3 regions of the Bacillus daqingensis genome follow, and region 1 is predicted to be linked to each of the others. Evidence: riboswitches for the same ligand, from Rfam matches in the RefSeq annotation. Region 1 holds a riboswitch; each other region holds the start of a gene.
What was found. Region 1 has a riboswitch for S-adenosylmethionine ahead of ACFO4L_RS10785 (methionine ABC transporter ATP-binding protein). Riboswitches for the same ligand answer to the same signal wherever they lie in the genome.

Region 1 (7,618 bases):
TTGACCAGGCGTTCGAAAACCTGTCCGAAGAAGAACAGAAGGACGGCGGCGCAATCGGAAAAGCGATCAGTGAATATGCGATTGAGTGCTCATTAAATAAATTCTTCGGTTCAGAGGTTCTGGATTTCGTCGTAGACGAAGCGGTACAGATTCACGGCGGATACGGCTTCATGGCCGAGTACGAAGTGGAAACGATGTACCGGAACTCCCGAATCAACCGTATTTTTGAAGGAACAAACGAAATCAACCGCATGCTCGTTCCGGCTACGATTATGAGAAAAGCAATGAAGGGCGAACTGCCGCTTCTGGAGCAGGCAGCAGGTCTTCAGGAAGAGCTCATGATGATGATGCCTCAGGAAGTCGGCGATGAGCCGCTTGAGCAGGAGCGTTACCTGCTGGAGAACGCGAAGAAAGTGTTCCTCATGATTGCAGGCACCGCTGCACAAAAGTACGGTGAAAAGCTGCAGAAGGAACAGGAGCTGCTTGCGAACGTAGCAGATATCGTGAACGAAGTATTCAACATTGAATCGATGATTCTGCGTACAGAAAAAGCAATGGCCCGCGATGGTGAAGACAAAGCGGCTCAAAAGCTTCTCATGACGCAGATTTATGCACAGGAAGCATTCAATAACATCGAAGCAGTAGCGAAGGAATCCCTTGTAGCACTTGAAGAAGGGGACAGCCTGAGAACGATGCTGTCTATTCTGAAAAAGCTGACGCGCCACAATCCGGTGAACCTGATCGCGAAAAAGCGTGAGCTTGCGCAGAAGATCATTGCAGAAGAGCGTTACGTCGTATAACTGTTAGCTACTTTAGGGCGGGATGCCGCCCTAAAATAATTATAATCTTCTTTCTGGCAGCAGAAAGACATTCTCTCAGAAAACCCCGGTCCTCCTGTCTCCCCACAGGCGGACCGGGGTTTTCACATGCAGACAGATGCAGCGATCCTTCTGGCTGCGCGCTGGGCACCGGCGATGTTTCTCGCTGACGGGCCGATTTCCAGCTCGGCGAGGGCACCGGTGACGTAAAGACGATCTGTCCACATAAGCGATGGGGAAAGCTTTGGATACCCGCAGTCTGCACAAGGAAGCGAATAAGCGTCAATCAGCGGCTGAATCCAGGCGGACCCGGGAAGCTCCTTGGAGAAGCCCGTGCACGCCGTTACGGAATCTGCTGACAGAAGGCTTCCGGACGCGAGCTCAAGCTCGACCATGCCGTCTTCGCAGCGCCGGGATCCGGCAGCTTCATCCTGCATCATCTTCAGTCGTCCATCCCGTTCGAGCTTTCTCAGCTTAAACAGCAGCTCGCGCGTCATCGTGCCAGTCCGTCTTTCTGTGTGAATACAGCGGCGCCGTCTTCGGTGATCCATACGGCTGAATGCCTGCATCCGTTTCGGTCCGAGCCAGCCGGGATCGCTGTCAAACTGGGAAACGCGAAGCGGTTTGCGATGCAGCAAAACGGTTTCGGTGTGACGTTGTTCGGCGAGATAAATCGCCGTATGCGCAGCAGAAATACCTCCTCCAACGACAACGGCGCGTCCGGTAACAGCAGAAGGGTCAAAGGACGGGTCGTAAACGTGCACTGCCTCAGGCTGGAGGGCAGCGGGAATCACAGGGCGGCTGCCGCCTCCGGGAGCTAACAAGAGATTGGCTGTCGTCAACGTGTTCTTTTTTCCATAAACGGTCCAGCCGGGTTGACTTTTTTCCACGTGAACGACCGTATCCTGCAGCCAGCTGTCAGCAATGCCTGTTTCCTGCAGCAGCTCTTTAGACGTGTCATAGAACATAGAACGGGAGGGACGCTTGTAGCGGCCGAGAAAGCTGTCGCCCCGCTTCACCAGCTCTAATGGATCCGGCGACAAATGGTGAACGAACGTGGAGCGTAAATAGGGCATTCTGATTTTTTCTGTACGTTCTTTCCAAACAGCAAGCGGCTCTGGATGAGGGTCTACCACAGCAATATCTGCAGCGGAGATGCCGGCCTGTCTGCAAAGATGAACCGCTGCCGTCATCCCTTGTATGCCGCCTCCAACGATGAGCCATGAAACGTCACGCATCTAAATCAACTCCTGAAAGAAATTGTAAAACGAAATAATTACGATTTATCGAAAGTATATCGAAATTGCTTCACCGGCGCAACAGAAGATAGAACAATGATGCGAGATGCGGTAAACTGAATGAGGAAAGGAGTGAGAGCGATGAGCGTAACGTTTTATCATTATCCGAAATGCACGACGTGTAAAAAAGCAAAAAAGTGGTTGGAAAATGAAGGGGTCGCATTAGAAGAGGTACATATTGTTGAACATCCGCCTTCTAAAGATGAGCTCAAAAAACTTCATGAACAGAGCGGGCTGCCGCTGAAGCGGTTCTTCAACACGAGCGGACAGAAATACCGCGAGCTTGGCTTAAAGGATAAGCTTGGGGATATGCCGGAAGAAGAGCAGCTGGAACTGCTTGCGTCAGACGGTATGCTGATCAAGCGTCCGATTGCTGCAAAAGATGGACATGTCACAGTCGGCTTCCGCGAAGCAGACTACGAGAAAACCTGGAAATAAGCTTCCGCCGGTTGCGGTGCCAGCAGCTGTTATATTATAGTGGAAGAGGAAGTGTTTGTTTACTTACTACGCAGATGGAGGGATCCGGAGCATGAGCCTGCCAAAGGATTATAAGTATTCAGAAGAGCACGAATGGGTAAAAGAGGAAGATGGAAAAGTACGAATCGGCATCACTGATTTCGCACAGAGTGAATTAGGCGATATCGTATTCGTAGAACTGCCGGAGGTTGGAGATGAGCTGAAGGCAGACGAACCATTTGGAAGTGTGGAATCGGTTAAAACGGTTTCCGAGCTTTACGCGCCAGTCAGCGGAAAAGTGGTGGAAATCAACGAAGAACTGGAGGATTCTCCAGAGCTCGTAAACGAGTCCCCATATGAGCAGGCGTGGATGGTTGTCGTAGAAGTGTCCAGCCAGGACGATGTCGACAAGCTGATGGACGCGGATGCCTACCAGAACATGATTGATCAGGAATAGAACAGCAATCTGAAACCGTTCGGCTTATCAAAAGCTGAACGGTTTTTTCTGGACAGGTGACCAGCGTCATGAACGTCATTGGCGGCTTTCAAGAAGCAGATCGTTTTTTGTTGACAAGCTTAAATCGCAGTGATAATATCCATATCAGACGAAAAAAAACGAATACTCTTCTTATCATGAGAGGTGGAGGGACTGGCCCGATGAAACCCGGCAACCACTGTACACGCGTACAGAAGGTGCCAATTCCTGCGGATGACGAACGTCCGGCAGATGAGAAGAAAGCTTTTCTTTTTAAACAAGAAAGCCTTTCTGCTCATCTGTATGGCAGAAGGGCTTTTTTCGTACGTTATATTTTTTTGCATGAACGCTTCTGTGCGTTAAATGGACTAAAGAGGTATGTTTAATTGCAAATAGATGGAAAGGAGTTTCTCTGTTGATTACGCTCTCGAAGCTAGCGAAAATTTTCCACACGAAAGACGGCGACGTCCGGGCAGTGGATGATATTGATCTGACAATTGATAAAGGAGAAATATTTGGAGTAATCGGGTACAGTGGTGCTGGTAAAAGTACGCTGATCCGCATGCTTAACATGCTGGAAGCACCGACTTCAGGAGAGGTCGATGTCGCCGGACGGCCAATGCACAGCTTATCTAAAGGAAAGCTGAGAGAGGCCCGGCAGGAGATCGGCATGATTTTTCAACATTTCAATCTGCTCTGGTCCCGAACGGTTGCGGAAAACATTGCATTTCCGCTTGAGATCAAAGGGGTGCCGAAGGAGGAGCAGAAGAAACGAGTCGATGAATTAATTCAGCTCGTCGGGTTAGACGGACGGGGCGGTTCCTATCCATCTCAGCTGAGCGGCGGTCAAAAGCAGCGTGTCGGCATTGCCCGTGCGCTGGCAAACGATCCGAAAGTGCTGCTCTGTGACGAAGCGACGTCCGCACTTGATCCTAAGACGACGGATTCGATTCTCGATCTGCTCGTCGACATCAATGCAAAGCTTGGGCTGACGATCGTTCTGATCACGCACGAAATGCATGTGATCCGGAAAATATGTCACCGGGTTGCTGTAATGGAAGCCGGGAAGATCGTGGAGCAGGGAGACGTTCTCGATATTTTCCGCCGCCCGCAGCAGGCGATGACGAAGGAATTCGTGAAGCAGGTGACTGAGCCGGAAGAGACAGAAGAGGCACTGAACCACCTGCTGGACCGCGAGGGCATCGGTCATGTTCTGCAGCTGACGTTTGTCGGCGGCGATACGCAGCGGCCGTTGATCACAGACGTTGTACGTAAATTCGACGTCGATATCAGCATTTTGCAAGGAAAGATTTCGCAGACGCAGCACGGGTCCTACGGCTCCTTGTTCGTCAGTATGAACGGGGAAGCTGATACCGTTCAGCAGGCGGTCGCCTATATCCGCGAACAGGAAGTTGAAGTGGAGGTGATCCACGGTGGATAACGTTATCATTCAGGCAGCGTTCCTTGGGGATGTAAACTGGGACAACATGTGGAATGCCACTGTCGAAACACTTTACATGTCTGTTGTAGCACTCGTGTTTACGTTTGTCTTCGGGATTGTTCTCGGACTGCTTTTATTCCTAACCGATCGCAAGCAGCTTTGGGAAAATAAAGCGGCGCACTTTGTTATCGGGGCGTATGTAAACATTTTCCGATCGATTCCTTTCATTATATTAATTGTACTGCTTATCCCGTTTACTCGATCGATCGTCGGCACATTTCTTGGACCATCGGCTGCTCTTCCGGCATTAATTATCGGAGCTGCACCTTTTTACGCTCGAATGGTAGAGATTGCGCTTCGTGAAATCGATAAAGGAGTTATTGAAGCATCGAAAGCTATGGGGGCCACAAACGGACAGATTATTCGTAAAGTTCTGCTTCCGGAATCGATGCCGGCACTTGTTTCCGGGATCACCGTTACAGCCATTGCGCTTGTCAGCTACACGGCAATGGCAGGTGTCATCGGTGCAGGCGGACTTGGTGACCTGGCCTTCCGGGATGGGTTCCAGCGAAACAATCCGGAAATAACGCTCACTGCAACCGTGATTATTCTGGTAATTGTATTTGCCCTTCAGTTCATTGGCGATATGATTACGAATAAAATAGATAAACGATAAATCAGGAGGAATGAATCAAATGAAACGTACCATTCAACTTGCAGGAATAAGTGCTTTATCACTGGCCTTTCTCGCAGCATGCGGCGAAGGAGAAAACAATAACACGACGGAGATCAACAGCGGCGATAATGCTGACAACGTCGAGGACGTAGAAAATAACAGTGAACCGGCTGACAATAACGCCGATGAAGCAGGTAACGAGGAAGACAATGAAGCAGATGAAGAAGCAGCTGGTGATTTTGAGCCGCTCACTGTTGGAGCGTCCAACATTCCACACGCTGAAATTTTGGAATTTGCTGCTCCTATGCTTGAAGAAGAGGGCATTGAACTGGAAATCGTAACATTCAACGACTACATCCTTCCTAACCAGGCACTGGATGAAGGAGAGCTGGATGCGAACTATTTCCAGCACGTGCCGTATCTTGAGTCTCAAATCGATGAATTTGGCTATGACTTTGTGAACAAAGGCGGTATTCACATCGAGCCGATCGGTCTTTACTCTCAGGACTATGATACGCTGGAAGATCTGCCGGAAGGCGCGGATATTATTATGAGTGACTCCGTAGCTGACCACGGCCGAATTTTGACCATGCTTGAAGAGGAAGGTCTGATTACGCTGGAGGAAGGCGTCGGAATTGAAGCAACGGTTGATGACATTGCAGAGAACCCGAATGACTTTAACTTCCAGGCAAACGTAGAAGCGGCTCTGCTGCCAACTGCTTATGAGAACAACGAAGCAGATGCGATCCTGATCAACTCGAACTACGCGCTTGATGCAGGTCTTAATCCACAGGAAGATGCGATCGCACTTGAATCCGCTGAGGACAATCCGTATGCCAACGTCATTGCGGTCCGCGGCGAAGATGAAGACGATCCACGCGCTGACATTCTTGTAGACGTGCTATTGTCTGACGATGTCCGTGACTTTATAGAAGAAGAATACGAAGGCGCCGTTATTCCAGCTGAGTAATGACGTCATTCACCGGGACCGTCCTTCACGTGAAGGGCGGTCTTCCGTTTGTTCATTGCATCGTTTCTCTTTCCGGATGAACCGTTTGCGGCTTCGGATAAATGCCCGGCCGCCGGCATATATATTAAAAGGAGCGTAACTGGCAGGCAAAGGTACACGGCGCCGTGGCAACGCAATTCAATGCCGCCTGAATAAATCCATCAGAATCTAAAAATGATTGACACAATAAAACAAATCGGCAAAACGAATAAATAACGTAAGCCGCCGCAAAGGTTATATTGCCTGAAGGAAATCGATCAATAATACAGAACTGGTCCCGCCGTCAGGCGATTATTTCAGCTTCAATTTTTGCTGAAAAACACAAGGCGTCAGCGAGCTGGAAACCTTGATACGAAAGGGGTAGACAAGTCCATCACTATGTAAGCGCTTCATTTGTGAAAGGTAGAGCAAATGGGAGAAAATGTCCCAAAATGTACAGATAGAAGACTTGAAATAAGCAAATGGACAAGGAGAGTGAATTGTCAGATAATATAACGCTGCATGCGCATTGGTTCACAAGCCGTTCCATACTATACTTACATCATCCCTTGAACAAAGAGGACAAATTATCTGGAAGGAATGTGATGAGCTATCCATCTTATTACGACGAAACACACTGTAGAAATGGAAAAGGCAATGCAGTCGTCCCACGGAATGTGCTACGGGGAATACAATTCCAAACTTGAGAACAGAATGCAGGTAGAAACTGCAAGGGATCAGGAATATGCAGAAAGCCAGAAAATTGTACAGCAGTTTCTTCACGGATAGAACAAAACACTCAGCCTATACATGACTAAAAAGCATGCCGGGACGAAATGTCCTTCAGGCATGCTTTTTCCGTTCTGCTCAATCTGTAGAAAGGTTAATTAAGATTTATTCTCAATTAAAACAAAAAAAGCCCATTCTATTGAGAATGAACTTGAAGAAGCTGTTCGGTGAAGCGGACACGATAGAAGATGACAATGTACTGATACCGCTGACTCTTTATTAAATTATCTCTTTTCCTTGAACTCAGTTAATAGATAAGATAAGATTAGAATGAAAATAATTAGAGAATCTATTGAAGGTTCCTGTGTTATGATAGAAACGTGCTACGGCACAACGACTATTATAACATGTATATAAACTAACTTTCAAAAAATATGGAGGTATCATTCATGACTAAGCCAAGCCTGAGTGTGAAAGATCTGCACGTATCCATCGAGGATAAGGAAATTTTAAAAGGATTCGGCATTGAAGTAAAAGGTGGCGAAATCCACGCGATTATGGGACCAAACGGTACAGGGAAGTCGACGCTTGCTTCTGCACTGATGGGGCACCCTAACTATGAAGTAACGAGCGGCGAAGCGACATTTAATGGGGAAGACCTGTTTGAGATGGAAGTTGACGAGCGTGCACGCGCAGGACTTTTCCTTGCGATGCAGTATCCAAGCGAAGTATCCGGT
Region 2 (7,618 bases), on a different contig from region 1:
TGAAAATTCGACGATTTATGATATATTGTAATCGCTTACATTTTTTTCGCTTCATCAAATACAGAGAAGAATGGGAGAGTGTGCACATGATCTACGCAAAGCCGAATACGGAAGGCAGTCTGGTTCAATTTAAAAAGCGGTACGATAACTATATTGGAGGACAGTACGTGCCGCCGAAAAACGGTGAGTACTTTGAGAACACGACGTCGGTAACCGGTGAAGTCTTTACCGAGCTTGCCCGCTCTTCGAAGGAAGATGTAGAGGCCGCCATTGAAGCGGGCCACGAAGCAAAAGCCTCCTGGGGCGCAACATCGCCGACCGAACGAGCAAATATTCTGCTGAAAATTGCAGATCGCATGGAAGCGAACCTGGAAATGCTGGCTGTTGCTGAAACGTGGGAAAACGGAAAAGCCGTCCGCGAGACGCTTGCTGCCGATATCCCGCTTGCTATTGACCATTTCCGTTATTTTGCGTCTGCTATCCGCGCTCAGGAAGGCGGCATCAGTCAGCTCGATGATGATACCATTGCCTATCATTTTCACGAGCCTGTCGGCGTCGTCGGTCAGATTATTCCGTGGAACTTCCCGATTTTAATGGCAACATGGAAGCTTGCTCCAGCTCTTGCTGCAGGTAACTGTGTTGTCCTGAAACCTGCTGAGCAGACGCCGTCCAGCATCTTTGTGCTGCTCGAGCTGATTGAAGATCTGCTTCCGCCAGGGGTGTTGAACATCGTCAGCGGTTTCGGTGTGGAAGCCGGAAAGCCGCTCGCGTCCAGCTCCCGAATTGATAAAGTAGCCTTTACCGGGGAAACGACGACCGGCCGCCTGATTATGCAGTATGCATCAGAAAATATTATTCCCGTTACGCTGGAGCTCGGCGGCAAGTCGCCGAACCTTTTCTTCGCTGATGTGATGCAGCAGGAGGACGGATACCTTGAAAAAGCACTTGAAGGCTTTGCAATGTTCGCGCTGAATCAGGGCGAAGTATGTACCTGTCCGTCCCGCGCCCTGATCGAAGAGTCCATCTACGACAGCTTTATGGAAAAAGCTGTAGACCGGGTCAAGCGCATCAAGACCGGCAACCCGCTTGATACGGATACGATGATGGGTGCTCAGGCATCGAAGGAGCAGCTCGATAAAATCCTGTCTTACCTCGATATCGGCAAACAGGAAGGTGCCAAGGTACTTGCCGGCGGCGAACAGGCGCACCTGGACGGCGACCTTTCCGGCGGATACTACGTGCAGCCGACTATTTTTGAAGGGCACAACAAAATGCGTATTTTCCAGGAGGAAATTTTCGGCCCGGTGCTTTCCGTCACCTCGTTTAAAGATCAGGCGGATGCGCTGTCGATCGCAAACGATACGCTTTACGGCCTCGGCGCCGGCGTATGGTCCCGCAATATTAACACGGCCTACCGCTTCGGACGCGCGATTCAGTCCGGACGCGTGTGGACCAACTGCTACCACGACTATCCGGCTCACGCAGCATTCGGCGGATATAAGAAGTCGGGTATCGGACGCGAAAACCACCTGATGATGCTGAGCCATTACCAGCAGACGAAAAACATGCTGGTCAGCTACAGTGAAGAACCAAAAGGCTTTTTCTAAGCCAAAAAAAGAAAGGGTGTTCTGTGATGACAGAACGAGTAACCGCAACCGAGGAGACGCTGGAACTGATTGAGAAGCTGAAAAAGCGCCACGGTCCGCTCATGTTTCACCAGTCAGGCGGATGCTGCGACGGCAGCTCCCCGATGTGCTACCCCGACGGTGACCTGCGAATTGGTGAAAGCGACGTGTACCTCGGCGAGATCGGCGGCTCTCCGTTCTATATGTCACGAGATCAATATGAATATTGGAAGCACACGCAACTGATTATCGACGTCGTCGATGGACGCGGGGGCATGTTTTCGCTGGAAGGCCCGGAAGGAAAGCGTTTCTTCACCCGCTCCCGCGTCTTCAGTGAGGAAGAACGAAAAGAGCTGCAGCTTTAGCATTTCTGGACATTTTCAAGCAAACCGTTTATACTTCCGTTAACAGTATACATTTATCCTGAGTGGACGAGAGATCTGGCTCTACGACTCCACGGCAACCTGCCTCGCAAGGTGCCAACGCCAGCAGAGCAATGCTCTGAGCGATGAATGAACGGATGAACCCCTTCTCTCATCGTGACAGAAGGGGTTTTTTGTGCATTTGCACGGACAGGGAATGTATGCTGAATCTATCAGCAGAGGAATGATGTATGATGAGTTACGCTTCCGCTCTATTTTGTCACCACGCCGATCCGGGAACCTATTTTCAGTCAACGGCGGCCAGAATGAAACAAAAAGCTGCCGGCTGTCAGTTTATCTTTGATGCCGGCACCTCCTTTTTCCACGATCGCTTTTACGTATACGCTTCCTCGATTCGCGGAACAGAATATCGCATCACGCTCTCCCGGGAGCAGTCCGAAACACTGCAGAAAAAAGGGCCCGGTTCCCTTGAACACTTTTTATGGAGTGAGCTGGAAAAGCAGGGGTTTCCCGCTGCCAAGGTGCAGTAAATCGCAACGAACTTCCTGCTGCTCAACGTATTGAATAACTGAAATACGCAGGCGGAGTCCATTCAGCTATCCAAGAACGCTCGTGAAAAAGCTGTATCTGTATCTCCAATAATCGCGAAAAAGACGTCCAGCATGATCGCTGGACGTCTTGTTGTTTCCTATGCTCCTGTTTCCTGACGCAAGTGGTGCACAAACCGGCGAACAAGCTGATCTCGTGTCCGTTTTGCAGAGAACTTCAGCTTAAGCTTGCCTGTGAGGCTGACCGGCTTTTTTTCACCTTCGTAAATCAGCTGTGTTTCGTTTTCGTTTAATTTGATCAGCGTAAAGCGCAGCGTCATGGCGAAATGTCCATCCGCTTCAAACGAAATCTGCTTCACTTTTTGGGACGGTTCATCGCGGTAATCCGTTGTTTCTACCACGTACGTTATTTCCCGTCCGCCCTCCGAGCACGTCTGCCGATGCTTCGCTCCAATAGTATCGCTGCTTCCTTCAATCAGTTCACTGTGAACAACGTGCGGCAGCAGGGTGCCGATGGAACGGTCCTGAAATCTGTGCCACACAACTTCAATATGTGTCGGAACGAGAGATTCTTCCTCCCACTTCATCTTGTTGCCCCCTCCTGCCCATTCGTTTCCTATGTTCCTATTATCGGGGCAGAAACACCGGCAAATCAAGCGATTCGGCTGTGGGAGATTATGAGAAATTGACGGAACTGTGGGAGGCCAGACTGATCCTTGTGAACCTGCACAGCTCGTACGTTTCTCGAACAGCGAACGAAGCCGGCATTTTCAGGTGCTGCATGATAAATGGTTCTACGCTGCTTCCAGCTCGCCTGACAACAAAAAAAACAGCAGGCCGCCCGGGTGCTGCGGACGTCCTGCCGTTTTTGTTATGAAGATACTTTAAGGGGGAAGATCTTCATGAAAAAGGGGGAGATAATTTGGTGCTCTCTCTTACAATTTCCACTTTAACATCTTTGTGTTAAAAACGTGTTTCAGAAGCGTAAAGGATTATGAAAGGATTGTAAAAAATTGTTCAGCTATAGTGGGGCGAGCTGTTTTTCTGCCAGACCTCCATCAGCTTATGCAGCATTTTCGGGGTATGCACAAATGCATTCTGCCGGTGCAGCCGCTCTGTCCGCTGATGCGGATCTTTTCCGAACGGGCCGACGTTCAAGACCGGTGCCTTCAGCTGCTGCATCGCTTCAAATGGAATCGTGTAACCCGTCCCCCAGACCGGTGTATTGTTGCGGTAAGCATCAAGCTCAGAGTCAGGCTTTTGATAGTTGACATAGCTGAGGTCGCAAATCCCGTTAAAGTAGTGGACGTGCTCGACGCTGAAGCCTTCTTCGCCTGCCGTCTGCTTTAAACTCTCCACGGCCTCCTGAATACGGCTCTCATCTGAAGAGTTGACTGCCGGATAGTACGGCGGTGCGAAAAACAGCACGGCGGCCGGGGCCAGCTCCGGACAAAGCAGCATCCACTCTCCGGCAAGACGGATCGCCTGCTCCCGGTCATCCCAGTCCTCTTCCTGCAGAATCGTGCGGGTCCCCTCCTCAATCAGATCTTCATCAAATTTATTTTTTACATAGGCGTAAAGCTCTTCGTAGCGGATGACACGAACGCCTGCGACGCCTTCTACCTGCTCACGTTCGCATAACCGCCGATAGTCGGCGCTGCACTGGTCCATCGCGCCGGTAACGACTTCTTCAAAGGTGTCCATCACCGCTCCTGCATCACGCTTCATCGTAAAGACGTTATAGAGGGCAGCGGCCCGGTACGGGGTCTGGGTCGAATATTCCAGCTTCAAATCCCGCAGCTGCAGCGAAACCGGAAGCGGCGTGCTTTCGCCGAGATCTTCTTCTCGAAACGCAGGATTCCATTCCATTTCTTTTGATACGTAAGAGGACATATAGGTTGCCGTAATGCCGCTGAGCGGTTCCCCTACGTGCGTTTCCTTTCCGTAGAACAGAACTGCCGGCATAATTTTGCCCATCGTGCCTGTATAAATATAGTGGGTCTCATCACCCGGCCGCTGCGTGAAGGAGGGTTCACTGTTCAGGAAAAGCGTATAATCCAGCGCGTGCCTCTCTTTCAGCTTCAGCAGCTCCGGCACCACTGTCCGCATGCCGACAGAATCGACCTCTTCATCCGGGACCGAAACGAGTATGAGATTGAGCGGCCAGCCTTCTTCAATAGCCTGCTCCATCACATGCAGATGCAGCACAACTCCCATTTTCATGTCCATCGTACCGCGGCCAAACAGATAGTTATCGGACTCTAAATCGCTTCTGGCTGCTTCCGGGAGCGTTTCAGCTTCCTCCTTCAGCTTCATGGTCAGCGCCTTCGGATCAAATGCAAACGGTTCCAAATGGCCGTATTCCTCTGTCTGAACCGTATCAAAGTGGCTGATCATGACGATCGTCTTTGTAACGTCTGCATCTGGATGCCGGTATACAGCTGTCAGGGAACGCCGGCCTTTATCCGCATCATGCAAGTGAACGTAATCCCGGTGTTCTTTAAAATAAGGAAGCAGCTTCAGCTTCTCTTGTAATTTAACTGGAAAATCTTTTTCTCCTTGTGAAAACGTCCGGCTCTCCCAGCCGACTACTTCACAAAGAAGTTCTTCAAGTGCTTCAGGTGTGTGCCATAACATGCCAACCATCCTCCCGCTGATAAAAAGTCCATTCCTTCACCAGTTTACCTTATCTGCAGAAAAAAACCATCAGTGAAGCAGAAAACCTTCCAATTCCGCTCCGTTGCCTGCACAATAGAAGAAGTATTGAAAAAGGACGTGATCGGATCGTGACGATACTTATCAGGCCGGCGATGCCAGAGGATGCTGCCAAACTTGCCGCTATAGCCTCGGACGTAACAGACGAAGGCTTTGGTCTTGCGAGTCCGGAGGAAGTGACACACACTGCTGCTTCGATGGAAGAAAAGATTCTCACTGTCGGAAAAGACCCCCGTTCGTTGTTTTTAACAGCAGAGAGCGATGGACAGCCTGTCGGTTCGCTGATCTTTCAGCGAAGTTCGCAAGTCAAATACGTCCACCACGGCAGTTTCGGCATGTCGCTTGCCCCTGCCTCACGAGGAGCGGGCATCGGTCGAAAGCTGATGGAGGCACTGCTGAGCTGGGCAGCAGAAGCACCAGGCCTCGAAAAAATCACGCTCGAAGTACTCGCAGAAAACACAGCCGCCCGGTCTCTCTACAAACAGTTTCAATTTGAAGAGGAGGGCAGGCTGCGCCGCCATGTCTACTATCAGGGTGCCTATGACGACCTGATCCTGATGGCCCTGTTTCTAAATCAGGAAAACCGAGTTTAGTCCCAGCTTTCAGTGGGAAACAGAGTCGTACACGATCCCAATTAAAGGAGCTGACTGTATGACACAACATCGTTTAAACCAGCTTGAAATCGGTCAAAATTACACGGCAAAGGAGCTTGACAGCTTCGTGTCCACGACGGATGTCGTCGTTCTCTCTTCAAACGAAGAGCAGCTGTTTACCGATCCGGAGCGCGAATACAAAGTTGCCGGTTCTTATAATGGCTTTTTCGAGCATTCCTCCGACAACGGAGAAAAGTATTTCCGTGAAAAACGTGCTTATATAGTAGAGAAAGTCTGACGCTGTTTCACGTGAAACGTTTAAATCCCGGACCAGTAAGAGACGGTCCGGGATTTTTATCAGCCGTGAACGTGATAGATGAAAAAGCCTGCAGAGGGTCAAAAGAGCGCAGCGGGATTTGATCCGCTGCGCTCTTAGCATATCGTGATTTATTCGTCTTCGACGAGCTCGTACGCGCCTTCTTCGTTGTGCGTTTCCTGACCGGTGATCGGCGGGTTGAACACGCAGACCATGCGCATATCCGAGCCTTCGTATGCTCGCAGATAGTGCTCGTCGTTCTTATCCAGCGCGTAGATTTCGTTGGCTTTGATCGGCCATACTTTGCCGTCTGCAACCGTTTCTACTTCACCCTCACCCTCAATGCAGTAAACTGCTTCCAGGTGGTTCTGGTACCAGATGTGCGTTTCAGTACCTGCTTTTATGACAGTATCGTGTACGGAATAGCCCATGTTGTCCTTTTTCAGGAGCAAGCGGCGGCTTTCCCAGTTTTCACCTTTTACGTGCTGATCGGAACCAATGATGTCTTCCAGTCGAACTACCTTCATGTCTGAAATCCTCCTCGATGTTTTCCGGTATTCTTCTACTATACAGACTGTCCGTTATCCGGACAGCAGAAAAGAGCGGCCGAAAGCGGAGTCCCGGCCGCTCTGATTCTGTTTTATTAAGTCGTTACTTCGCTGCCGTTTTCGTCTTTACGTTCATGGATTTGAGAGCGTCCTTGATGCTTGCTTCAATAATATCCAGTCCTGCCTGCAGGCCTTCCTCGTCAATGTTAATCGGCGGGAACAGCTTGAACACCTGGTCGTGTCCCCCTGCTGTTTCCATGATCAGCTGTCGTTCAAAGGCGTGCTCTGCCACCTTTTCACTAAAGCCTTCAATATCAGAAGAAATACCCTGCATGAGACCTCGTCCTTTACGGTGAGCCTTCATCTCCGGATATTTATCAATCATGTTATCAAGGAACTTCGTAACGGTTTCTGCGCGTGCCTGGACGCTCTTTTCAAACTCCGGGTCTTCCCAGTACGTGAGTGATTCTGTCGCAGTGACAAACGCCATGTTGTTACCGCGGAACGTACCGTTATGCTCGCCCGGCTTCCAGTCGTCCAACTCCGGCTTAATGAGCGTGATTGCCAGCGGCAGGCCGTAGCCGCCGATCGACTTGGACAGGCAGATCACGTCCGGCTTAATGCCGGCAGGCTCAAAGGAGAAGAACGTACCCGTACGTCCGACGCCAGCCTGAACATCGTCCACAATCAGGACAATGTCCCACTCGCGGCAGATGCGCTCCAGGCGCTGCATCCATTCAAAGCTTGCGGCGTTAATACCGCCTTCACCCTGTACGGTTTCAAAAATAACCGCTGCCGGAACGGCTACGCCGCTTCCGTTGTCTTCCAGGAATCGCTCGAAGTAGTCAAGCGTGTCTTCGCCTTCAACAAAGTTATCATACGGCATTTGA
Region 3 (7,618 bases), on a different contig from region 1:
TTAACGCAGCAGAAGCCTCTGGAATGAGTGCCGCCCACATTGCTTCGTTTACGGACAGCGTTCAGTTTTGTCTGTCCAAAGGACTTGGAGCTCCTGTCGGTTCCATGCTCGCCGGCAGTACATCCTTTATTAGGACTGCGCGCAAGAAGCGGAAGATGCTCGGCGGCGGAATGCGTCAGGCGGGTGTGATTGCAGCACCAGCTCTACATGCTCTAAAGGAGCACCGGGCGCTCTTAAAGCACGACCATGAGCACGCCCGTCTTTTGGCAGAAGCGATTCAGTCGTCTACCGATTTGACCATCCGTCACAATGTACAGACGAATATTGTAGTTGCAGATACCGATACCTCCAAATACAGCGCGGAGGAATGGGTTCAGCTGCTGGATCAGGAAGGAATCCGCATCATTCAGTATAAGCCGGAGGCACTCCGCTTTACGACGAACAGTGATGTTTCAAGAGAAGAGGTGGAAACCGTATGCCGCAAGCTGGCCAGCATCCAGTAAGTTCCTCTGTTCCAGCTCATTTTGGTGAGAAACGGTATTACCCGTGGAACAGGCAGCTTCAGGAACACTTCGGCCGCAAGGTGATGAAAATCACGCTGGACGGCGGTTTCGACTGTCCGAATCGTGATGGCACCGTAGCCTATGGAGGCTGTACGTTCTGCAGCCAGCGCGGCTCCGGTGATTTTGCCGGAAAGCGCGGAGATGATCTCGTCGACCAATTTTACGACCGCAAGTCTGTCATGGAGCAAAAGTGGAGCGGTGGCGCCTGTATGGCTTACTTTCAAGCCTTTACGAATACGCACGCACCGCTGGATGAATTAAAGGAAAAATACGAGGCCGTGCTCAAGCTTCCCGAAACAAAAGCACTCTCCATCGCGACCCGCCCTGACTGTCTTCCAGACGATGTAGTCGAGTATCTGGCCGAACTGAACGAGCGCACCTATTTGTGGGTCGAGCTCGGGCTGCAAAGTGCGTTCGACGAAACCGGCGAGCGCATCAACCGAGCACATGACTTTGCCTGTTTTCAGGAAGGAGTGCGAAAGCTCCGTAAGCACGGGATCCGCGTCTGTGTTCATTTGATTAACGGTCTTCCCGGCGAAACACATGAGATGATGGTGCGCTCTGCAGAAGCGGTCTCCGCCTTGGACATACAGGGGATGAAAATTCACCTGCTCCACCTGCTGAAAAAAACGCCAATGGTCAAACAATTTGAACAGGGCGAGGTCCAGCTGCTTGGGCAGGAAGCATACATTCAAATTGTCTGTGATCAGCTGGAGCGGATCCGCAGTTCTATTTCCATTCACCGCCTCACAGGGGACGGACCGGCCGAGCTGCTTATCGGCCCGATGTGGAGTTCGCATAAATGGGCAGCATTAAATGGAATTGATGCAGAGCTTCGCACCCGTCAGACGTGGCAGGGCATCTATGCAAAACCTTTGCAGGAAGGGAGGTCATAAGGAATGGAAAACGTGCTGCAGTATGCTAAAACATTGGCCGCAGAAGTCCTCCCTGAAGATGGCATTGCGGTTGATGCCACCACAGGCAACGGCCACGATACGGTCTTTCTCGCCAGACTCGCGCCGAAGGGTACCGTCTACAGCTTCGATGTTCAGAAACAGGCGCTCGACAGCTGCCGTAATAAGCTGGAGCTGGAACAGCTTCAGGCAGAATTGATTCACGATGGTCATGAACATGCGGCTCGCTATGTAAGGGAAGAAGGCATACATGCCGTGATGTTTAACCTGGGCTACCTTCCCGGAGGCCCTAAGGACGTTACCACTACCGCAGAGACAACGATTACGGCTGTTTCATTCTTCTTAGAAAAGCTGCTTCCGGGAGGCAGGATCATTCTGGTTATCTATCACGGCCATCAGGAAGGCAAAGCAGAAAAGGGAGAGCTGCTTCCATTTCTGCAGTCTCTCCCTCAGCATGCTTATCAAGTGTTGCAATACGGATTTATCAATCAGGCAAACGATCCGCCATTCATTTGCGCGATCGAGAAGCGGCGCCAGCGGAAAGGCTGAGCGTCGTTTTAATAAAGCCAGCCATATGTGCAAAGACGTCCTCCCGCTCCGGCTCATTCATGACTTCATGATACAGAGAAGGCCACTCCCGCCAATGCTTTTCCGATACATCGAGATTGTCAAACCAGCGCTTTACTGCCAGCCTGTCGACGATCCGGTCTGCTCCGCCTTGAGCGGTGTAAACGGGAATCTGCGGCATGACGCCTGTCGTCCGGTGCGCCTCTTCCATCGCCTTCAGCAGTTCCCGATACCATCGGGCGCTGACTTTTTTGACGAGCAGTTCATCTCCCTCATCTCTCGCCCGCATTCCTTCTTCGCGCGTGCCGGATCCCGGTTCCAATCCGTTTGGGAACATTGTTTTCGGCGCTGTACGATTCAACAAAGCCGCCGCTCCTTTCTTCCATACCGATGGATGCTGCACGAGTCCGAAGCACGGCGACGATAACAGCAGCATGTCCGGACGCGGTACTGACTGTTTACGCACAACAGTTGACGCAATCAGCCCGCCCATACTGTGTCCGAATAAAAGCAGCGGTCCTTCGCGCCTTTTTGCCTCTTTTATCCATGCTGTCACGGTATCCACATATTCCTGAAAGCTGTCAATATGGCCGCGAGGACCGGGTGTCGTGCCCTGTCCGGGAAGATCCCCCATGATCACATCGAATCCAATATCATTAAAGCGACGGATCAGCCAATCATAGCGACGGTGATATTCCCCCGCTCCGTGTACAATCACTACCGTTCCTTCCGCATTCTGATCCGTTTCCCATGTCCACATTCCTGCTGTCACTCCTTGATACGGTCGCTGCCGCAGTTGGTATTTTCTTCATCTTCGCTTTTTCTGACTTCTGCGTCAACAAAGAAGCTGTGCATCCCGGCTGTAAGTAAGGTACGATAAAGAAAATGATGGAAGGAGAGGAAGCCGTGATACATTATCCTTATGAAGGAAAAACACCAGACGTTCATGCCGGCGCCTATATTGCCGAAAACGCAGTCATTACTGGCGATGTGAAGATTCATGATGGTGCAAGCATTTGGTATCATACAGTGATCAGGGGCGATGTCGCTCCGACGATCATCGAACGAAACGTCAATATCCAGGATCAAAGCCTGCTTCATCAAAGTCCAGGGCTGCCGCTGCATATTCATGAAGGCGTCACCGTCGGCCACCAATGTATGCTGCACTCTTGCATAATTGAAAAAAACGCTCTGATTGGGATGGGAAGCACCGTTCTCGATGGAGCAGTCATCCGCGAAGGGGCTTTTATCGGCGCCGGCAGTCTCGTAACTCCAGGCACTGAAATTCCCCCTGGTAAGCTTGCACTTGGAAGACCTGCACGTGTCGTCCGTGATTTGACAGAAGAGGATCAGGCAGAAATGAAGCGGATTAGGGAAAGTTATGTGGAAAAAGGACGCACGTACAAAGCGATGCAGGAAAGCCGCTACCATCATTTCCCGGGAAATAGTCAGAGAGGAGATTGAACGATGCCATATGTAAACATTAAGGTAACGAAGGAACACGGCGGGTTAACGAAGGAACAAAAAGCAGATTTAATCGAGGGGGTAACCGGACTTCTAGAAGAGAAGCTGCAGAAAAACCCTGCTTCGACAGTGGTGATCATCGAGGAGATCGACATGGACAACTATGGACTCGGTGCCGAACAAATTTCAGAAAAACGAAAGCGGCAGTCGTAAAGCCGTTTCCGCACGCAAAAAAGCTGCCGGTTTCCTGATTGATTAGGCCGGCAGCTCTCTATTTGATTTCCATGACTGGCTCTCTCCTTCAGGCGGTGGTGGTTTTCTCGGTCATCAGCCGTTTCAAGCCCTTCACTTCCAAGTGCTGAAACGCTGTGTTTCCGGATAGATGAAGTTTAATCGTATCGCGTTTTGGCTGTAAATCCTGATGAATATAAATGGTGCATCCTTCTACCTCATATTTAGCATAATGATCTTCCTTTGACGGCTCCTGAGGAATACAGTGAAAATCAACGAAAATTCGCTTGTTTTTGAACTCTCCCGGAAACGGAAAAACTTCTACCGTGCACGTCCCTCCCTGCTTTTGCAGCCATTCTCTTGTCCGCTTGTCAGCTTCAATCCTCATGATTGATTCCTCCTAATTACATCTAAGAAAACCCGCAGGCTCCAAGCGGTTGTAAGCCTGCAAAGTATCTTGTAACCCTCGCATTTCCTTTTTTATGGTACGTTAAAACGGGCAGTTTATGTGAAAATCTATGATTGTTTTACTTTTTGCGTCTTCACAATAAGCAAGCGAAATTGTTGCGGTTTAATTCATACACCATTAGAAAAAAGCTGCACCGACGTCATATCGGTGCAGCGTTGATTCCTTTATTCTGCGGCTCATTATTTTCCGATGAGCTGCATCGCTTCTGCTTCCAGCGTTTCTGCTTTATCCGTCTTTTCCCACGGCAGTTCAATGTCTGTACGTCCAAAGTGGCCATAGGCAGCAGTTTGCTTGTAAATTGGACGGCGCAGATCCAGCATTTTAATAATGCCTGCCGGACGGAGGTCAAAGTTGTTCCGCACGACCTGGACAAGCACGTCTTCGGATACTTTTCCGGAATCAAACGTATCGATAGCGATGGAAACCGGCTGCGCTACGCCGATCGCATAGGCCAGCTGCACTTCACACTTATCGGCAAGTCCGGAAGCGACGATGTTTTTCGCCACATAGCGTGCTGCATACGCTGCTGAACGGTCAACCTTCGTTGCGTCTTTTCCAGAAAACGCACCGCCTCCGTGTCTCGCATAGCCGCCGTACGTATCAACGATGATTTTACGTCCGGTCAAGCCTGCATCTCCCTGAGGGCCGCCAATGACGAAACGCCCTGTCGGATTGATGAAGTATTTTGTTTCCTCATCAAGCAGTTCAGCTGAAACCACCGGTTTGATGACGTGCTCTGTCAAATCCTGTTTAATCTGCTCCAGCGTAATTTCAGGGTGGTGCTGTGCGGAGATGACGATCGTATCTACCCGTAAAGGCTGCTGATTCTCATCGTATTCCACGGTAACCTGTACTTTCCCGTCCGGTCGCAGATAATCGACAATCTGTTCCTTCCGCACCTCTGTCAGACGGCGGGCAAGCTTATGGGAAAGGGAGATCGGCAGCGGCATCAGCTCCGGCGTCTGATTATCTGCATAGCCGAACATCAGCCCTTGGTCCCCTGCACCAATCGATTCAATTTCTTCATCTGTCATTTGACCTTCACGTGCTTCCAGTGCCTGGTCAACTCCGGCTGCAATATCAGCTGACTGTTCGTCAATGGACGTCAATACCGCACATGTTTCATAATCAAAGCCGTATTTTGCGCGTACATAGCCGATATCCTTCAGTGTTTCCCGCACAACTCGCGGAATGTCCACATAGGTAGACGTTGTAATTTCACCTGCAACGAGTACTAAACCGGTATTAACAGAAGTTTCACAGGCAACCCGAGCGTTCGGGTCGTGCGTCATAATTTCATCCAGAATAGAGTCTGAGATTTGATCACAGATTTTATCCGGGTGACCTTCCGTTACTGATTCTGATGTAAACAAACGTGTTTTTCCTGCCATGGTAGGAATCCTCCTCGAACAATATTACGGCACTCATTTTCCCAGCCATCAATCCCACAGATGAGGGCTGTCCGGTTACATAAACAAAAAACCTTCTCCGTTGAGGAGAAGGCTGTCTCGTTTCCTTTCACCTCTTATCGGTCAGAACACGATTCATGTGTTCTGCAGGTTGGCACCGTTCACCTTTTTTACTCAAGTGATGGTTGCCGGGCTTCGCAGGGCCTGTCCCTCCGCCAGCTCGGGATAAGAGTATCCGCTTTTGAGAATGATACCCAACATCGGTCCCAATGTCAACTGCCGGCTATCAGGAGTCACCATTATGTTCGAAGCTGTCCACTTCAGCTGTAAAGGTATGTACGTACACGTAAACAAATTTGATTGTAAAAATCTCTCCAAATCCATTGATTTCCTTAATTAGTATGTTATAAATAAAATATATGACATACTAATAGATAAGGGGGCGGATGATTGATGAGCATGATTTACGATGATCTCCGGCTTGCTTCCGTTTTGAAGCAAAAAAATGTACGAAAACAGCTTAGTGCATCGGCGCTGGTGGAAACTGCCATTAGAAAAGAAGAGGGGATGCTCTCAAGCTCGGGTGCATTTCGAGCCTTAACAGGTGAATTTACGGGACGGTCTCCTAAAGATCGGTTTATTGTAAAGGAAGCAGCGTCAACAGATGTGGACTGGAACGATATTAATCGTCCGGTAACGCCGGAGATTTTTGAAAAGCTGGAGCAGAAGGTGCTTGCTTATTTAGCCGAGCTGCCGGAGCTTTATGTCCGTGAAGCTGCTGCAGGTGCTGATGAGAATGCCAGACTCCCGATTACGGTCGTCAATGAGCTTGCCTGGCATCAGTTGTTTGCCATGCAGCTGTTCCTTCGTCCGGAAGAAATAGAGGGCGAAGCTTCCATGGAGCCATTCACTATCCTATCCGCCCCAGGGTTTCAGGCCGACCCCCATGCAGACGGCACGGAGTCAGAAGTATTCGTCATGATTTCATTCAGCCGCAGAAAGATTTTGATAGGCGGAACCGCGTACGCAGGGGAGATGAAAAAGTCGATCTTTTCTGTTATGAATTATTTGCTGCCGGAACTGAACGTGCTGCCGATGCACTGCTCGGCCAACGCCGATCATGAGGACCGTACCGCCTTGTTTTTCGGGCTTTCCGGTACTGGAAAAACGACTCTCTCTGCCGCCCCGGACCGGCTTCTGATCGGAGATGATGAACACGGTTGGTCAGACTCTGGTATTTTCAATATTGAGGGCGGGTGCTATGCAAAGTGTATCGGACTGGAACGTGAGAAAGAGCCTGAGATTTATCACGCCGTTACGTTCGGATCGGTGCTGGAAAACGTTGTTCTGCAGGAGGATCGTTCTCCGGATTTCCACGACGGCTCCCTGACGGAAAACACGCGGGCAGCCTATCCGCTGACAGCTGTTCCGTCTGCTAAGCTACCAAGCACCGGCGGTCATCCTGATGTGATTTTGTTTCTTACAGCCGACGCAACCGGTGTTCTGCCTCCAATCAGCCGTCTGACACCTCAGCAGGCGATGTATCATTTCTTGTCCGGCTACACAAGCAAGCTGGCAGGCACTGAAAGAGGCGTCACCGTACCGCAGCCTGTTTTCTCGCCATGCTTCGGTGCCCCATTCCTGCCCCGCGAGGCTGCCTCATATGCGGAAATGCTCGGCGACCGTATGAAGAAGCATCGTACGGACGTCTACCTTGTGAATACGGGATGGACGGGCGGTCCTTGCGGCACTGGCCGGCGGATGGATTTGAAGTTTACCCGTGCTATGGTGAATGCAGCTGTCAAAGGTGACCTTGCCCGTACGGCTGTCATTACAGATCCTGTTTTTGGGCTTGATGTGCCGGCCAGCTGTCCGGGGGTTCCATCTGAAGTGCTTCAGCCGAGACTTGTTTGGGACAGCCTGGACGAATATGAACAGGCTGCGCTGGATCTTGCTGCAAAGTTCAAAGCAAATTTCACTCGATTCTCATCTACAACAGCT

Region 2: it holds a riboswitch for S-adenosylmethionine, as region 1 does, so the genes downstream of both, ACFO4L_RS07140 (hypothetical protein) here and ACFO4L_RS10785 (methionine ABC transporter ATP-binding protein) in region 1, are expected to answer to the same signal.
Region 3: it holds a riboswitch for S-adenosylmethionine, as region 1 does, so the genes downstream of both, metK (methionine adenosyltransferase) here and ACFO4L_RS10785 (methionine ABC transporter ATP-binding protein) in region 1, are expected to answer to the same signal.

Annotation. Positions count from the first base shown of each region.
Region 1 covers NZ_JBHSGK010000011.1:245,101-252,718, forward strand. Annotated here, with positions in the region: gene ACFO4L_RS10765 (acyl-CoA dehydrogenase family protein) at 1-800, shown strand, start outside; gene ACFO4L_RS10770 (FAD/NAD(P)-binding protein) at 923-2,056, opposite strand; gene ACFO4L_RS10775 (arsenate reductase family protein) at 2,198-2,554, shown strand; gene gcvH (glycine cleavage system protein GcvH) at 2,646-3,029, shown strand; SAM riboswitch class I at 3,198-3,306, shown strand; gene ACFO4L_RS10785 (methionine ABC transporter ATP-binding protein) at 3,463-4,488, shown strand; gene ACFO4L_RS10790 (methionine ABC transporter permease) at 4,496-5,164, shown strand; gene ACFO4L_RS10795 (MetQ/NlpA family ABC transporter substrate-binding protein) at 5,184-6,134, shown strand; gene ACFO4L_RS17580 (hypothetical protein) at 6,810-6,941, shown strand; gene sufC (Fe-S cluster assembly ATPase SufC) at 7,331-7,618, shown strand, end outside.
Region 2 covers NZ_JBHSGK010000005.1:155,220-162,837, reverse strand. Annotated here, with positions in the region: gene adh (aldehyde dehydrogenase) at 87-1,607, shown strand; gene ACFO4L_RS07145 (DUF779 domain-containing protein) at 1,634-1,990, shown strand; SAM riboswitch class I at 2,041-2,140, shown strand; gene ACFO4L_RS07140 (hypothetical protein) at 2,239-2,538, shown strand; gene ACFO4L_RS07135 (SRPBCC family protein) at 2,697-3,143, opposite strand; gene ACFO4L_RS07130 (M20/M25/M40 family metallo-hydrolase) at 3,574-5,193, opposite strand; gene ACFO4L_RS07125 (GNAT family N-acetyltransferase) at 5,343-5,864, shown strand; gene ACFO4L_RS07120 (hypothetical protein) at 5,923-6,162, shown strand; gene ACFO4L_RS07115 (ectoine synthase) at 6,312-6,707, opposite strand; gene ectB (diaminobutyrate--2-oxoglutarate transaminase) at 6,832-7,618, opposite strand, start outside.
Region 3 covers NZ_JBHSGK010000013.1:476,353-483,970, forward strand. Annotated here, with positions in the region: gene ACFO4L_RS13565 (threonine aldolase family protein) at 1-503, shown strand, start outside; gene mnmL (tRNA modification radical SAM protein MnmL/YtqA) at 476-1,459, shown strand; gene mnmM (tRNA 5-(aminomethyl)-2-thiouridylate-methyltransferase MnmM) at 1,463-2,026, shown strand; gene ACFO4L_RS13580 (alpha/beta hydrolase) at 1,986-2,804, opposite strand; gene ACFO4L_RS13585 (gamma carbonic anhydrase) at 2,951-3,508, shown strand; gene ACFO4L_RS13590 (tautomerase family protein) at 3,512-3,721, shown strand; gene ACFO4L_RS13595 (CC/Se motif family (seleno)protein) at 3,810-4,127, opposite strand; gene metK (methionine adenosyltransferase) at 4,388-5,599, opposite strand; SAM riboswitch class I at 5,731-5,849, opposite strand; gene pckA (phosphoenolpyruvate carboxykinase (ATP)) at 6,071-7,618, shown strand, end outside.